DNA from 2 places in the Ruminococcus hominis genome. Region 1 is predicted to be linked to the other one. Evidence: riboswitches for the same ligand, from Rfam matches in the RefSeq annotation. Region 1 holds a riboswitch; the other holds the start of a gene.

Region 1 (9,221 bases):
CGACTATATAAAGCAAGCAATCCCATCTCATCAATACGGTAACCATTTTCCTGTGCATAAGTCTGACCAAATGTTACCAACTCATCATTAATAAAAATCGGAACCTCCAGGCGGCTTGTAAATTTCTTTCGGAACTCACGGTTAGAAGATAACAATCTGTCCAGTGGTTTTCTTTGATCTTCTAATACGATAAGAAGTTCTCCTGTATCCTGTTCCATAACTTTATTTAATTTTGCAACTGTTCTTTCATTAAGCTTACCTGCTTTTTCAATAATGAGGGCCCCGCCATATAACTTACGGAAAATCTCTCCTATTTTCTTCTTATTCAACGATTCTCCGGTTACAATAGCAACCTTACCCTGATGAATATTTCTCTGTCTCTGAATTGCCTTTACAACATCTACTGCCAGAACAGTTTTACCATTTCCCTTGTTACCAATAATCAACAAGTTTCCTGTTCTTGATGTTCCACGTCTATTTGTACAATTTTTATCCTGTTCCAAAACATCTACTAACTGCTCACTCATTCCTCGAACAGGAACGAAGTAAGAGAATAATCTCTTCTGATCTGCTGTTAATTCTGTTTTTTTCTTTCCTGATTCTGAAAGTAACTCATGTCTGTTATGAACAAGGAATCCTGTATCAGAAATAGATAATGCATTAGAAATCTCATCCAATGGAAGCGGTGCTGTCTTGCCTGTAGCAATTAATTTTGCTGTTTCTTTTCTACTAAGCGGTGCTGTCTTAGAAAGGAAATTAACACCAGCATCATCATCTTCATCATCCATCAAGCGATCGTCATATTCATCATTTGATGACTGCGGACGGAATTCTGCTTCGAATTGTGCTGCTGCATCAGCTGCACCATATTCTTCATCATCCTCGTATTCATATTCGTCTTCGTATTCATCTTCTGGATACTCGTCGTCCTCGTACTCGTCTTCGTATTCCTCTTCCGGATACTCGTCATCCTCGTACTCGTCTTCGTATTCTTCTTCCGGATACTCGTCATCCTCGTACTCGTCTTCGTATTCCTCTTCCGGATACTCGTCATCCTCGTACTCGTCTTCGTATTCCTCTTCCGGATACTCGTCATCCTCGTACTCGTCTTCGTATTCCTCTTCCGGATACTCGTCGTATTCGTCTTCGTATTCTTCTTCCGGATACTCGTCGTCCTCGTACTCGTCTTCGTATTCTTCTTCCGGATACTCATCGTCCTCATACTCGTCTTCGTATTCTTCTTCCGGATACTCATCGTCCTCATACTCTGGCGAATCAATTTCTGTTTCTTGTTCAAAAGCCTCTTCTTCCAGAGCAATTGCATCAACCTCGTCCGAAATATCATCTTCCATATCCGGATAAAGATCTCCAAGCTCATCTGAATAATCTTCTTCTGCTTCAAACGACGCAAAACGATCATCCATAATTCTTTCAAATTCCTGAGTATAACCTCCCTGTGGTTGAACAGCTTCCAAACTTTCTTCTTCCTCTACCGGAAATTCATCTGCATATTCATCTTCATACTCATCTTCATATTCATCTGAGTCATCTACCCTTAACATGTCCATTTCCTGTTCCATGTTATCTTCTGGCATACGCTCCTGCATTTTGGAAGCAGATGTGCTGCTTTCTGACATTGGTTCTTCATCTTCTCTTGGAATTACACCTTCAATCTCGTCTATCAGACGTTGTATGTCTGGTGGTAAGATTGGCTCTCCTGTCTTTCTTTCTACGCTCATTGTTTCCTCTTTCTCAGGCTCTGCCTGCTTGATATCCTTCACAGACTCAGCTTCATTCAATGCTTCATCTATTTTTTCTACCGATTCCGCTTTATTATCTGAATTTTCTTCAAACGCATCTGTCAGCTCATCATCTGACCATTCTTCTGCCGAATCTAAATTCAAAATATCTTCTTCTGATATTTCCTCTGTTTCTTCATCTTCTGGTTCTTCTTTGATGATTTCTTCCTCTTCCGGTTCGATAATCTCCTCGGCTTCTGGCTCTTCCTCGATGACTTCTTCAGCTTCCGGTTCAATAATCTCCTCGGCTTCTGGCTCTTCCTCGATGACTTCTTCAGCTTCCGGTTCAATAATCTCCTCGGCTTCTGGCTCTTCCTCGATGACTTCTTCAGCTTCCGGTTCTTCAAATTCTTCCGCTTCTGCCAAGGCATCCTCTTCATCCCATGCAGCAAACAATTCTTCAAGGCTCATTCTTGCTGTCACTTGATTATCCAGCTGATCTTCTTCCTCATCTTCCGGCTCAATATATTTTGCCTCAAGAACCTGTTCTACTTCGAAAATTTCATCCTCATCTATCATTTCTTCTTCAGCATATTCTGGTTCAATAACTGCCTCGGATTCCGGCTCTTCTTCGATAATTTTTTCCTCTTCCGGTTCAATAATCTCCTCGGCTTCCGGCTCTTCTTCGATAATTTCTTCCTCTTCCGGTTTGATAATCTCTTCGACTTCCGGCTCTTCCTCTTCCGGTTCGATGATCTCCTCGGCTTCCGGCTCTTCTTCGATAATTTCTTCCTCTTCCGGTTCAATAATCTCCTCGGCTTCCGGCTCTTCCTCGATAATTTCTTCCTCTTCCGGTTCGATAATCTCCTCGGCTTCTGGTTCTTCCTCGATAACTTCCTTGGTTCCACCATACATAGCTATTATCTCTTCCGGCGACATTTCTACTGTATCCTCCAGATTCATTGGCAATGTATCATCCAGATTTACTGTCGTTTCAGGTTTAGATTTTAGTTTTTTCATACTAAGTTCTTCCAAATCTGAATCAACCTTGACATCTTTCACTGCTTCCAGCGCTTTTTTCTGTGCTCGCTTCTGTTCTACCCTCTGCACCAGACTTAAATCTACAACATCTTCAATATCTTCAATTGCATCATTCAAATCTGACAAATCATCATCTTTTTTCTCAGCTTCTTCGTCTGAACTTTCTCTAGAACCGCTATCTGAACCACCAATGTGTAATAAAGCCTTCAATGCCTCATCTAAACGCATTGTATTACCGATTTTTTTCTTCTCCAGTTGTTTCTCCTCGACTTCTGATTCTGTTTTTACTTCAACGGAATCTGCTTTTGGATCAAGCACCTGTTCCTTCACGTCTTCGGAAGATTCTGTTTTTTCTGCAATTTCTTCCGACTCTTGTTCTTCTTTTTCCTCTAACTTCTCTTGCTCCACAGTTTCTGTCTCTGCTGCTTTTCTTATCGACTCTGTTAATGAATCAATTGAAGTAGGCTCAAAAGAATCTGCTTCTCCTAAAATCTCTGCTTTTGCTTTTGCACGAACCTCTGCTTTTACAACATCCTCATCTACAAATTTGTTCGCTAAAGTTTCTTCAACTACCGGAATTTTAATATCTGACTCACTCTCTGCTGATTTATCTGATTCTGCTTTTTCCGCTGTCTTAGCTGCATCTTCCTCAGTCTGCTCTTGTGTTGAAGTAACAGGTTTCACTGCCACCTTAACGCCATTCTCATCTACATTATTTAAATCAGGCAATTCTTCTGTAGTAGTTCCCGGCTTTTCATATCTTCTATTATACTTTTCCTGCTGTGATGGTGTCAGCGGTTTATAACGCATCTTCAGTTCCATCGCCTGATATACATATTTTCCTTCGCTGAACCATAAAATCAGATCATCACACTCTTCCAGACACTCCGTAATCTTGCCTGCCCGTTCGTATAATTTAGCAAGCTCATATGCCCACTCTTCCACATACTCTGCCTTTTTAAATGATTCGAGTGCATCAATCTGTTGCTCGATCGGAGCTCTCTGTACTTTTAAAATCTGGTATTTTAAAATATACTGATTTGGATCCTTCGGTGCAATATGAAGGAACTCATCATAATAATCTATTGCCTCATCTACATTTCTTGTTTTTAATGCAAGTGTACACAGGCGATATACGATCTTTCTACTTCCTTCTGCCCTATGATAAGCAATTTTCAAGACTTCGAAACTCTTATGATAATCTCTGCTTTTTTCATATATGTCACTTACATTCATCAGCATTGTAGTATTACGAACTCTTCGCCAGTCAATACTATCTGCAAGTTCTGCTGCTCTGCTGTATGCACCATCTTCCATCAGTTCAAGCATTTGTTCTGTCTTCAGCTTATACTCATACTTGTCCACTGTACTCACCTCGTAAACTTACTCTGTCGTTTCTTTCTCTAAATTATTTATACTCTCTTAAATTCAAGAATGCCTCTGCATTCTTAGTGCCTCTTATTGATTTTGTAACTCAATATTTTTTATATTTATCCTACTTATAATTATCAAAGGGTAGACTCCCCGATAATCATTTCTTAGTTTACCATAAGTGCTTCACAATGTCAAAAAAATGCATCCACAATTGACATTGCAGATGCATTTTCTATTTCTTTTTCTCTATTCAATTTTTTATTATTTTATTTCCGCGCTATCTCCCGAATTATTCTTTCTATAACTGTTCAATACCTGCAGTACCCTTCCTTCGATATTCCAAATACTTACTTAATTATTCCATCTATAATCAGGTATCTCGCTATTTGATCTGATTTACATCTGATGTTTCTTTACACATCTTATGAAATCCTATCTTATGTGGTATCTATGTTCAATATGTCTGCTGGATTATTGTAAAGATCTCTTATTATTGGACCTTTCATCCGCCATACCACTAACATATTGAGTTGTAATCGAACTAATATCGTCCATTGGACCTCTACCTCCTACTCTATAATATTTCCTTCTTTCGAATTGCCTATAGTTTAACACTTAAATGTTATTTTGTCAATATTTTATGCGTTTTATTTTAAATTTTCTTTCTTCGCATTGAAATTATTCTATTTTTTCTGATAATTCTTTTTATCTTTTAGCTATCTCTTCTCTTGCTTTGGAAACCGCATCCGCAAATCCATTCTGATCAATATGCTTTGCAACATAATCTGCTGCTTCCTGCACCTCATCCATCGCATTACCCATAGCAATCCCAAATCCAGCCGCCTGAATCAACTCTATATCATTCATACTATCCCCAATTGCAATAATATCATCCCAGGATGCATGATAATAGTCCATAACACACTTTGCACCTTTAACCTTTCCATTCTCTTTTGGAATCATATCTGCACCACCAAGCTCATCCCCCATACACAAAAGCTTTGTCTCTGGAAAATGTTCCTGCACATCAGCAATTGCTTCTTTTGTATCTGCCAGAAACATAGACGGAATCTGTTTTTCATATAACGCCTTGTATGCGTCCCCACTCTTTGGCAATAACTGCTGCTGTTTTGGAGATGCAATCTCCTTGAATCGCTCGATGCTGGAAGTACACCAATCATTACCCTGTCCAGATAACAGGCAATAATTTTTTTCTACAACGTAGTCTAATATTCTTCTCTGTAAATCCTTATCAAAATATTTTTCTTTCACTAATTTTCCTTCTATCTCAACAATCGCGCCATTTGCACTAACCAGACAATCCGGAGTTATACGTCCTTGAAATTCTTCGGGAAGTGAATTATTTCGAAATGCTCTTCCACTTGCAATAACTAATTTATATCCGTCCTTTTGCAATTGTTCAAGTGCACATAATGTACTTTCTGGAATCTGCCATGTCTGATGACTGAAAATTGTATTATCATAATCTATAAAAAATATTGGTTTCATTCGTTTCTTCTCCCTTCGCTTGCTTTACCTGATTTGAAGTAATTATAACGCAGATTTATATTTAGTCAAAGAAAAAGAGACTCTCGTTTTTAGGAGGTGCCCAAAAAGTCAGTCTCTTTTCTACTACTATTTTTTTATTTTATTTATTTCTTGTATGGTTTCGAATTGCAAGAAGCACCAAGATCTGCAATGCAATTCCGATTACCAGGCAAATAACCGCATTCTGTATCACACCTGCAATTACATATGTGATACATGAAACAGCAGCAACTGTCATTGCATATGGCAACTGTGTTGATACGTGATTTACATGATTGCACTGTGCTCCTGCTGAAGCCATAATTGTTGTATCTGAAATTGGCGAACAATGATCTCCGCATACAGCTCCTGCCATACAAGCTGAAATGGAAATGATCATCATTGTTTCATTTGTTCCCTGGAATACAGCAACTACAATAGGAATCAAGATTCCGAATGTTCCCCACGAAGTACCAGTTGCAAATGCCAGGAAGCATCCTACAAGGAATATAATTGCAGGAAGAAGATTTAACAATCCGCTTGCTGCCGAATTCATGATTGACGCTACATATTCAGCTGCACCAAGGCTATCTGTCATTGATTTTAGTGTCCAGGCAAATGTGAGAATTAGGATTGCAGGAACCATAGCTTTAAATCCATCCGGAATACAAGCCATAGAATCCGAAAAACGCAGAACTTTTCTTACTGCATAAAATGCAATTGTGATTACCATTGCAAAGAAACTTCCCAGCATCAGTCCAACAGATGCATCACTTCCTGAAAATGCTTCTACAAATCCTGTTCCTGAGAAGAACCCGCCTGAATAGATCATTCCTATAACACAGCAAATAATAAGTGAAATAATTGGGAATACCAGATCAATTACCTTTCCCTTATTATAAATAACATTTTCCTGTGCACTCTCATATGGTCTGTCATCCGTTGTATAAAGATCGCCCGCAATTGCATTGTCCTCATGTTCTTTCATCGGACCATAATCTTCTTTTGCCAGAACCAAAGTCACCATCATAATAATTGTAAGGATTGCATAATAGTTATATGGAATCGCACGAATAAAGATTGAAAATCCGTCCTCTCCCTTTACAAATCCTGTTACTGCTGCTGCCCATGATGAAATCGGTGCGATAATACATATCGGAGCTGCTGTTGCATCAATTAAATATGCAAGTTTTGCACGTGACACATTGTGACTATCTGTTACCGGACGCATAACACTTCCAACTGTCAGACAGTTAAAATAATCATCGATAAAAATCAAAATTCCAAGTGCGATTGTTGTAAGCTGTGCACCTGCCCTTGTCTTAATATGCTCTTTGGCCCAACGCCCAAATGCTGCTGAACCGCCTGCTTTATTCATCATGCATACCATAACACCAAGGATTACCAAAAATATCAGAATACCCATATTATAGCTGTCAGTGAGAACACCTACCACTCCATCCTGAAATACATGTAATATCGTGGCTTCCGGTTTGAATCCTGCCCAAAAAGCTCCTCCGATCAAAACTCCAACAAACAATGAACTATACACTTCTTTTGTAATAAGTGCCAATACAATCGCAATAACCGGAGGCACTAACGACCAGATTGATGCATACATTGCTGGTACATACTCTGCGGATGTGTCTGCTGCAAATACTGTTATCGAACTAAAACATAATATGCTCATTGCAACCAGGAGCAACCCGCCCATTTTTCTCTTGTTTCTCATTTTTTCTCTTTCTTCTCCTTCTCCAACCATTTTTAGACAAAGAAATGCCGCTGGCATCTCTTTGTTGGTGAGTCGCCCGCGGCATAAATAAATCAAAAAATCCATATATCCTCGATAGCTCTCCACACCTGTGACAGTCCGGAGCATATTCTACATCCGGCCCAGGAATCATATCAGGGAAATATCATTCCTTCGGCGGCTTCTCCTTTCTCCTACTGACAGTCTTCCCTTGACTATTGCCAGCCGGATACTCTTATCACCGCGCCTCTATCAAACATTTTATATAATAGCATATTTTATTTTTAAAAACTACCCCTATTTTGTGCCAAAAATACGATCCCCGGCATCTCCGAGTCCTGGGCAGATGTAAGCAGCTTTATTCAGCTCTCTGTCGATATGACCTACATACAACTGAATATCCGGATGTGCATCCATCAGACGTTTAATTCCTTCCGGAGCAGCGATAATAGCCATGAATTTAATCTTCTTACCGCCATGCTTTTTAATAAAATCAACTGCTGCAACTGCTGAACCGCCTGTAGCAAGCATCGGATCTGTAACAACGATCAAACGCTCTTCAATCGGATCCGGCAGCTTACAATAATACTCATGTGGTTCGTGTGTCTCCTCGTCACGATACAGACCAATATGTCCAATCTTTGCTGTCGGTACTAAAGCCTGAATACCGCTTACCATTCCCAAACCTGCACGTAAAATCGGTACAATAGCAAATTTCTTTCCGGCAATCTGAGGTGTCATGCATGTTTCAATCGGAGTCTCAACCTCAACATCTTCAAGTGGCAGATCCTTTAATGCCTCATATCCCATCAGCATTGCGATTTCTTCTACAAGTGCACGAAATTCTGCTGTTCCTGTATTCTTATCTCTCAATCTTGAAATCTTGTGCTGGATCAACGGGTGTGTCATCTCAATTACATTACTCATTTTCTACGTCCTCCATTGTATTTGTACCTTTTATTATAACGATTTTTATGTATTGAAACCACCTTTTTCTATTCAAGTCGAACGTCCGTGAAACTTGGCGCGTGATTCTGGTCAGCGAAGCTGACATATTCCTATCAGAATCACTGCGCAATCTTTCTACTGAATATCAGCATCATTAAATGGATCTCCGCACTCTGGGCAGAATTTTGGCGGATTCTTCGGATCTTCAGGTTCCCAACCGCATTTATCACAACGATACAATGGTGCCGCTGCCGGTTTTTTTGCTCCACATTCTGAACAGAACTTTCCTTTATTTACTGCTCCGCACGAACATGTCCATCCCTCTTCCTGTACCGGTTTTGGGCTGCCACATTCCGGACAGAATTTTCCTGTAACTGTTGCGCCACATGCACACTGCCAGCTATCTGCTGCCGGTTTTGGCTCTGGTTTCTTTGAACCACATTCCGGACAGAACTTTCCTGTAACTGTTGCACCACATGTACACTGCCAGCTGTCCGCCGCCGGTGCTGCCTGTGGAGGCGGAGTCTGTGCTGCTTGCGCCGCCTGTCTTTCAAGCTCTTCTCTTCGTCTTGCTTCCTCTTGCTGGGCTCCCATTGCAAATAAATTCTGGGCATTCATTCCGCCACCTGCATTCATAGCCATACCCATACCGATAAAGCCGTTCATAGCACCGCCTTCGTTGCTTGCTGCTGCTTTCATCGCATCTGCCTGAGCGCCTACCATAGTTGCTGCTGCCATTGTTGGATTCTGAAGCATTGCTGTACGCTGTGCCTGTTTGATCAACTCTGCATCTTCTTCCGGAAGTGTCACTGAACCAAGTGCAATACTTACTACCTTCAGTC
Region 2 (9,221 bases), 2.0 Mb from region 1:
TCAGATGTTATTCTAAATTGTTTTGAAAGTAATGTGCATCTGATAAAACCACCATATTAGTATATAATAGGATGACGAAAACAGCAAGGAGTCAGTTGAATCCTTTTATGTAAAAAGAAAGTTCCTAGTTATTGTTCACTCCTGATTTCTATGAAAAGCAACCAATAATAAATAAAAAGAATTGTGAAAAATTCCGATTTTGTGCAAATTGCAAAAGGAAGAATTGACAAAGTAAAAAAATACAAGATAAGATAGATGCAGGGCAAAGATTTGGGGAGGTAATAAACGGGGATAATATAATTGAAAAAATTGATGAAAAAGAAACAGCAGAAAAAACGAGTGCTGCAGGCAATTAAAATTGCAGTAGGAAGCAGTGCTGCAATTTATGTTGCAGAAGTATTAAATTTAGAATATGCAATTTCAGCGGGAAGTATTGCTTTGCTGACATTGGTTACAACAAAATGGGAAACAGTAAAACTATCCTGGTTTCGTCTGGTGACATTTTTAGTATCATCAGTACTGGCATGGATTGTATTTACACAGATTCAGTCAGAATGGCTGGCGTATGGTATTTATATATTTTTAATCGTAATTGTCTCTGAAGAGTTTGGATGGAAGGCAACGATATCGGTAAATGCAGTGATAGGTATGCATTTCATGGCAAAGCGAGATTTTGAAGCAAGTTTTGTATTTAATGAATTTCTGTTAGTTCTAATAGGAATTACAGTAGCGGTAGTATTAAATCTGTTCTATGACTATGCAGGACAACGTAAAGACCTTGTGCGAAACATGCGCTACACAGAGAATCGTATGCAGATGATATTGGGAGCAATTGCAGCTTATCTGGCAGATAAAGAAATGCAGTATGATATTTGGGCGGCAATACGTGAATTAGAATCACAGATTCGTATATTTATTGATGATGCTTATGAATATCAGGACAATACATTTCAGTCACATCCGGAATATTATATTAATTATTTTGAGATGCGGATGAAACAATGTAATACCATACATGACTTGCATTATGAGATGAAGAGAATCCGAAAGATGCCTCAGCAGGCACTGATTATTTCGGAATATGTATTATATATGATGGATTATGTGACAGAGCGAAATGAGCCGACAGCGCAGATGGACAAATTAAAAGAAATTTTTCAACATATTAAGGAAGATAAGCTTCCGACTACCAGAGAAGAGTTTGAAAGTCAGGCGATGCTTTATCATATCTTGATGGATCTGGAAGACTTCCTTATATATAAAAAACGTTTTGTCAACAGTTTAGATGACAAACAGAAACAGCGTTACTGGAATCAAGGAAAATAATAAGAATTCAGTAAAAAAAGAAAAATGAAAATGAATATATGCCGTCGTTTCCTTGACAAGAAATGGCGGCAGTGTTACACTTTTATTGTTAATTAGGAAACGTAGATAGAGGTTGCATTTTTTATGAGTATGATGTCGGATGGACAGGGACAGAAGAAGTCATCAAAAAGGAGAAGATGCCGAAAGGATATAGAATAACCTGGAGCTATATCACTTGGGCGTGGCGTGAAGAACGACACGACTGTCATCGCAGGATGGGGAGCTATCTGATATATACAATATGTATATTTTAGAACGGCGCATCTTGCCGTTTCTTTTTATGTTGCGATGCATATATAAGTGGTGTGCAGAGTAATATAAGGTAATCCGTCAGGGTAACAACAATGTTGAAGATTTAGGAGGACAAAGAAGTGGCAATTTTTAAAGGCGCAGGTGTAGCACTTATTACACCGATGAAGGATAATTATGAAGTTAACTATGATAAATTAGACGAGATTCTGGAAGAGCAGATTGCTAACGAGACAGATTCCATCATTATTTGTGGAACTACAGGAGAGTCTGCTACTATGACAGAGCAGGAACATCTTGATGTGATTAAATTTGCAATTGAGAGAGTAAACCACAGAATTCCGGTTATCGCAGGAACAGGTTCTAATTGTACAGCAACAGCAGTTCAGTTATCTAAAGAAGCAGCAGAAGCAGGTGCTGACGGACTTCTTTTAGTAACACCATATTATAATAAGGCAACACAGAATGGACTGATCGCACATTATACAACTATTGCACAGGAAGCGAAAGCTCCAATTATTCTCTACAATGTACCAAGCCGTACAGGTTGTTCAATCCAGCCGGCAACAGTTGCGCATCTCGTAAAGAATGTAGAGAATATTGTCGGAATTAAAGAGGCATCCGGAGATATCGGTAATGTAGCACAGATTATGCATTTATGTGATGGTAATGTAGATTTATATTCAGGAAATGACGATCAGGTTGTGCCACTTCTTTCATTAGGAGGAATCGGTGTAATCTCAGTATTGTCAAATGTGGCACCGACATATGTTCATGATATGGTTTACAAATATTTATCAGGAAGTACAACAGAAGCATGCCAGATGCAGTTAAAGGCACTTCCACTGTGTGATGCATTATTCTGTGAAGTGAATCCGATTCCGGTAAAAGCCGCTATGAATATGCTTGGTAAAGAATGCGGACCACTTAGAGCACCATTGACAGAACTGGAGCCACAGCACAAAGAACAGTTGAAGAAAGCAATGCAGGAGTTTGGAATTCTGTAAGAACAGAGGTTGACTGACACAGCATATTGTGAGTCATCAAAAAAGAAATGTGAGAAAACGAGGCAGGCACCAGGATGTGTCTGCCTTTTTCAGATTTTAGAATGGAGAGTATAAGATGAAATATTTTGATTGTCATGCAGATACATTGACACAGGTTATCAAAGAAGGAGAAAGTCTGGAAAAAAATACTTGCGATATAGATTTACAGCGTATAGAAAAATTTGCAGATACGTACACGCAGATTTTTGCAATCTGGAAGAATAGAAAAGAGATTTTGCCCGGAACGGAAAGCAGTGTTTTTCGTAAGAGCTATGAGAAAGCAATAGAATTATTGCAAAAAGCAGAAAATAAAATTCGGTTGTGCACATCGGCAAAGGAAATGGAAGATGCGCACCAGAATGGAAAAGCTGCCGCATTTTTATCAGTTGAAGATGTATCGATCATGGGGAAAGACATAGAACGGATTCGTGAACTTGGTTTCTTATTTGTTCTATTATCATGGAATTATGAAAATGAATATGCCTGCGGTGCGGCTATGAATCAGGCACAAGGATTGACGGATAGAGGACGGGATATCGTGAAATTCTTGCTACAACAAGGAATTGTTCTGGATATTTCACATTTATCAGATAGAGGGGTAGAAGATTTATTCCAGATGACGGACAAACCAATTATAGCATCGCATTCTAATGTACGAGCATTGTGTAATCATCCGAGAAATTTAAAGAAAGAACAGATTCAGGAATTGATTCGAAGAAAGGGATTAATCGGAATGAATTACTATCGGAATTTTGTCGGTGGAACAGAAGATGTCGAAGCGATTATAAGACATATGGATGCTGTGCTGAATCTGGGTGGCGAAGATGTACTTGTGTTAGGCGGAGATTTTGACGGATGCAGCGGAGAATTCCCGGATGGTATACAAGGGGTGCAGTCGATGCCTGTTTTGAGAAAGGCAATGTTGGAACATGGATTTGGAGAGAAACTGACAGAGAAAGTGTTTTTTGAAAATGCGAGGGCGTTTATTGGCAGGAATCTGTGATTGGAATAGTGTAAAAAGAGATATAAAGAACAAAAAGGAATGAAGGGATAATTTTGAATCAGCAAAAAGGTTTTTATAAAAATTTTTTCAACATATATGTGGCACTGGTATTACAGAATATCATTACAATCAGCGTCAATCTGGCGGACAACGTAATGCTTGGGGCATACAGTGAAACCGCATTATCAGGGGCGGCAGCAGTAAATCAGATACAATTTGTTTATCAGCAGCTCTTATTAGCTTTGGGAGATGGTTTGGTTATTTTCTGTAGTCAGTATTGGGGGAAGAAGCAGACCGGACCGATGAAGAAGATTGCAGCTATAGCGATGTATGCAGCAATTTTTATTGCAGTTGTATTGTTTGTGCTGGTGAGTTTCTTCCCATATCAGGCAGTCGGTATATTTACAACAGATGGACCGATTATTGAAGCAGGAGTGAGTTATTTAAACGTAATTCGATTTACATATTTGTTTTTTGCAATTACGCAGATACTACTGGCAACAATGCGAAGTGTCGAGACAGTGAAGATAGCATTTCAGTTATCTGTGATGACATTCTTTGTAAACTGCGGAATCAACTATGTATTGATTTTCGGGCATTTTGGGGCACCGGAGCTTGGAATTGTCGGAGCAGCAATCGGTACTTTGACTGCACGAATTATGGAAATCATTGTACTAATTTTCTATATCAAGAAGAAAGATAAGAAATTACAGATAAGATTATCGGATTATTTTTCACTGGATAAACAGTTGGCAAAAGACTATACGAAAATTACCGCTCCAATGGTATTTACACAAGGATTGTGGGGAGTGAATACTGCCTTACAGACAGCAATTCTCGGTCATATGACGGCGACAGCAATCGCAGCAAACAGTGCTGCATCGACATTGTTCTTGTTGATGAAGTCCACAGTGGTCGGAGCGGCATCAACGGCATCAATTATTATAGGAAAAGCAATCGGAGTGGGAGACATTGAACAGGTAAAAAGCTATGCGAAAAGATTACAGAGATTGTTTATTGTCATTGGTGTATGTTCCGGAATTGCGTTATTCTTCCTTCGAGTTCCATTCTTGTCCCTGTATGATTTGAAGCAGGAGACAATGATGATGACAAACACATTTCTAATTATATTAAGCGTTGTTTATGTAGGAATGTCTTACCAGATGCCAACTAATAATGGAATCATTAGAGGCGGTGGTAATACGATGTTTGTTGTTAAAATGGATTTGATCAGCATATGGGGAATTGTTATTCCATTATCTCTTTTCATGGCTTTTGTTGTAAAGGCATCACCGGCGGTTGTTGTATGCTGTTTGAATGCAGATCAGATTTTCAAATGCGTCCCGGCATTTTTAGAATCTCATTATGGAAATTGGATTCGAAAACTGACAAGGGATGATGCATAGAGGAAGAAGAAAAAGGAAATATGAAGGAAGATAAACATAATTGCAGGAGATAAACAGATGGATTTCAAAGAATTAACAGAGCAGGAAAAATTTTTAAAAAAATTATACCAAGGTCAGTATAGAGAAATATTATCAGTTCCGATGCAATATGCAACCTATCAGAAACTTATGAAAGAGCATCCTCAATTGCAGATAGAGGAAGATCTGTATACGAAATATTCAAAGGACCATCATGGGATTACAGTTGTGGATGTGGAGAAAACAACAGAAAACGCTGAAATCAATATGGTTAGACATAGTCGCTATTCCTATCCGATATTGCATAATCATTCCTTTGTAGAGATTGCGTATGTATATAGTGGAAAATGTACGCATTATGTGGAAAACCAGGCATTTGAAATGAAGGAAGGAGATCTATGTATTCTTGCACCAGAATCGATGCATACGATTACGGCACTTGATGACGAAAGCATTGTGCTGAATATTTTGATGAGTAAGAAACAATTGGATGAATCTTTCTTGGCAATGGTTAAAGAAAAACATTTGCTTGCGGATTTTTTTGAAAATATACTATATGGTAAAAGCGTCAGTCCATATATTATTTTTCCGACGGGACAGGATGAATGGATTAAACTGGTATACGAGCATATGTTTCAGGAAATAACAGAGAAAAGGTATGCGTACAGACAAAGTTTGGAGCTTTATGTGCGACAGCTATTCATTCATATTATCCGAAATTATGAAATGCTTGCACAGGTTTCAAAGCCACTTGATAGAAAGCCAGATGAAAATGTTGTTGCAGTATTAGGATATATTTCTGTGAATTATAATAAAGTGACATTGAAAAATGTTGCAGAATTTTTTAATTATAGTGAGTCTTATATGAGCAGGATGCTGAAAAAGTATACAGGTAAGACTTTTGGGGTACTTGTAAATTCATTGCAAATGAAATGTGCAGCAGAGATGTTGAGTACAACGGATAAATCATTATCAGAAATCAGTCAGGAAGTCGGCTGTTTTGATTACAGTCATTTTAGTAAGAAATTTAAAAAAGAATATGATATGACACCGGATATGTATCGTAGAAATCACAGGTTAATATAGAAACATAGATTTAGACGCAAATGTACATGAATTAACGTGAATATACACTGAAAAGGTCATAAATTTACATTGGAAAGGGAAAATATATACATTTTTTTCGAAACAGATTCAAGTATAATTCATCCTAGATAAAGACGTAAACAAAGTTAAAAATCAGGAGGTTTAAGTATATGAGTAATCGAGTAGAAGAAAATCATATTTTCCCTTTTTTGTGGATGCGTGGTGAAGATGAGAGTATTCTGAAAACAGAGATTGAGAAAATTCATGAGTGTGGGATTAAAGCAATTTGCGTGGAAGCACGCCCGCACGATGAATTTTGTAAAGAAGGCTGGTGGCATGATATGGATATCGTCATTGCCGAAGCAAAAAAATATGGAATGCAAATATGGATTCTGGACGATAAACATTTTCCGACAGGATATGCAAATGGCTTGATAGCAGAGAAATATCCAGAGCGTAAAAAAACATATATCACAACAACTGTTGCAGATGTATTTGGAAGTGGTGGATATCAGACATTGGATGTAAGTAGAATGCTTCGCCCGACAATTGGATACTGGGAAATCGGAAATCCGGTAGATATGGAAGAACGGGCAAACAATAAAATTCTTGCGGTTGTTGCAATCCGATGTGCTAATGGGCATTTATTCCATGAAGAGACGATTGATTTGACAGATAAAGTGGAAGGCAATTATGTAAATTTCGAATTGCCAAAAGGACAGTGGCGCGTGCATGTCATTTATAAAACAAAAACAGATGGCGGAAATGATACTTATATCAATATGATCGACAGAGAATCTGCAAGCACACAGATAGAGGCAGTTTATGAGCCACATTATAAACAATATAAAGAGGAATTTGGCAAGACAATCGCAGGGTTCTTTTCAGATGAACCACAGTTTGGAAATATCAAAGAAGTCTGCTTTGATGCAAAACTAGGAAAGCCAAAGATGCCATTGCCATGGAGCGATGAACTACAGCAGATGCTAGAAGGAAAATATGGTACGGAATATGTAAACTATCTTCCATATTTATTCGAAGAGACAGAAGAAAAAGAGAAACAATTGCAGATTCGTTTTGATTATATGGACTTTGTCTCAAAATTATATCAGAAAAACTTTAGTGAACAGTTAGGTGACTGGTGCAAAGCACATGGAGTAGAATATATCGGACATGTTGTTGAGGATAATGGAACACACAGCAGACTGGGTATGGGAGCTGCACATTATTTCCGGGCAATGGCAGGGCAGGATATGGCTGGTATTGATGTGATTGGAGGCCAGATTATTTACGGGGCACCGACACAAACTCGTAAACAAATGACAGATATTGACGGGGAATTTTTCCACTACGCATTGGGAAAACTGGGAACTTCATGTGGTCAATTGGATCCAAAGAAAAAAGGAAGAACAATGTGTGAGCTGTTCGGAGCATACGGATGGAAATTCGGCGTCCGTGATATGAAATATTTACTGGATCATCTGTTGGTAAAAGGTATCAATTATCTGGTTCCACATGCATTTTCGATGGCAGAATACCCAGATATTGATTGTCCGCCTCATTTCTATGCAAGAGGAAATAACCCGCAGTTTCCTTATTTTGCAGAATTAATGAAATATGGAGACAGAATGTGCAAATTACTAAGTAATGGTTTGCATGTAGCATCTGTTGCAGTTTTGTACGATGGTGAAGCTGACTGGGCTGGAAATCATATGCCGATGCAGAAGGTGTGCAGAGAACTCATAGAGCATCAGATAGATTTCAATATTGTGAGCAGAGATATGTTAATAAACCTCAAAGCCTACAATGGAAAAGTGGAAGACAATGTATTATATATAAATGGAATCCGTTTTGAAGCATTGGTCGTTCCTTATACGGAGCAAATTGCGGCAGATTTCGTGGAATTTGTAAAAGAAAATCCAGAATTTCCAGTTATATTTACAGATAAGCTGCCAGATCGAACAGTTAATGGTAACAATTTGGAAACACTTGCATCCTGTGAAGTAGTGAAACTTGCTTCCCTTTCAGCAGAGTTGAAGAATAAAGACATGTTTGACATTGCTGTAGATACAGAGTTTAAAGATTTGAGTTTCTATCATTATGTAAAAGATGGAAAGAATCTGTTTGTATTCTTAAATGAATCAGCAGAGGATAAATTTACAGGACATGTGACACTTCCACTGGAATATAAAGTGAAGTATTATGATGCATGGAAACAGGAGTACAGAAGTGTAGAAAATGATTCGACAATCCTGAAAGACCAGAAGGCTACAAAAGTTTCATTAGAATTAGAGCCGGGAGAAATCGCAGTGCTTGTCGAAACAGAGGGAGAGGTAGTGGAAAACTTACACAGATCATTTGCACAGCAGAGAAATGAATGTGAAAAACAGGTTGAATTTGCATCATGGAATGTGGGCAAAGTAAGAGCAATCGAATATCCGAACTTTGGAGAAACAGAACAGGTAGAAACACTGGAGCTGATTTCATTCAAAGATCCGACATTCTCAGGTGTGATCCGCTATGAATCCGAGGTTGAATTGGATACAGCACCAGCCGAGGCTTATCTGTACGCAGAGCATGTGTATGAGGTAATGAAAGTTGTGGTAAATGGACAGGAAGTTGGAAAATGTATCCGCCCACCATATCAGATGGATATCACAGAATCTTTGCAGGCAGGTAAGAATAACATTGTGATTGAAGTAGCTACAACACCTGCAAGAGAGCAGTTAAAAGGTATGAGACCACCATTTGATTTCAATCATGAAACACTCGAACCGACAGGAATGTATGGAGAAGTAAAGATTTTCTACAATGAAAAATAACTTTTCAAAAGCCGGGAGAATCGCTATAATAGAATATAAGAAATGACAGATACAAACAGCAGGCAGAATCATGTCTGCTGTTTGTGGTATGTCAGAGAGAGGGTACATACATTGAAATATGAAAATATTGTCCGCTGTTGTTTTTCTACCAAGCGGGAACAGATTATGCATTTTCATCAGGATATTGAGATTATCTATGTGTTGGATGGTTCGCTTCAGATCAATT

Evidence for each region. Region 1 has a riboswitch for lysine ahead of H8S40_RS01180 (Na+/H+ antiporter NhaC family protein). Riboswitches for the same ligand answer to the same signal wherever they lie in the genome.
Region 2: it holds a riboswitch for lysine, as region 1 does, so the genes downstream of both, dapA (4-hydroxy-tetrahydrodipicolinate synthase) here and H8S40_RS01180 (Na+/H+ antiporter NhaC family protein) in region 1, are expected to answer to the same signal.

What each region holds. Positions count from the first base shown of each region.
Region 1 covers NZ_JACOPE010000001.1:278,080-287,300, reverse strand. Annotated here, with positions in the region: gene H8S40_RS01190 (hypothetical protein) at 1-4,145, opposite strand, end outside; gene H8S40_RS01185 (Cof-type HAD-IIB family hydrolase) at 4,860-5,663, opposite strand; gene H8S40_RS01180 (Na+/H+ antiporter NhaC family protein) at 5,803-7,413, opposite strand; lysine riboswitch at 7,521-7,691, opposite strand; gene upp (uracil phosphoribosyltransferase) at 7,729-8,358, opposite strand; gene H8S40_RS01170 (SPFH domain-containing protein) at 8,515-9,221, opposite strand, start outside.
Region 2 covers NZ_JACOPE010000001.1:2,258,694-2,267,914, reverse strand. Annotated here, with positions in the region: gene H8S40_RS10055 (aromatic acid exporter family protein) at 301-1,326, shown strand; lysine riboswitch at 1,425-1,599, shown strand; gene dapA (4-hydroxy-tetrahydrodipicolinate synthase) at 1,737-2,621, shown strand; gene H8S40_RS10045 (dipeptidase) at 2,737-3,663, shown strand; gene H8S40_RS10040 (MATE family efflux transporter) at 3,717-5,069, shown strand; gene H8S40_RS10035 (AraC family transcriptional regulator) at 5,127-6,173, shown strand; gene H8S40_RS10030 (glycosyl hydrolase) at 6,344-8,995, shown strand; gene H8S40_RS10025 (GH39 family glycosyl hydrolase) at 9,107-9,221, shown strand, end outside.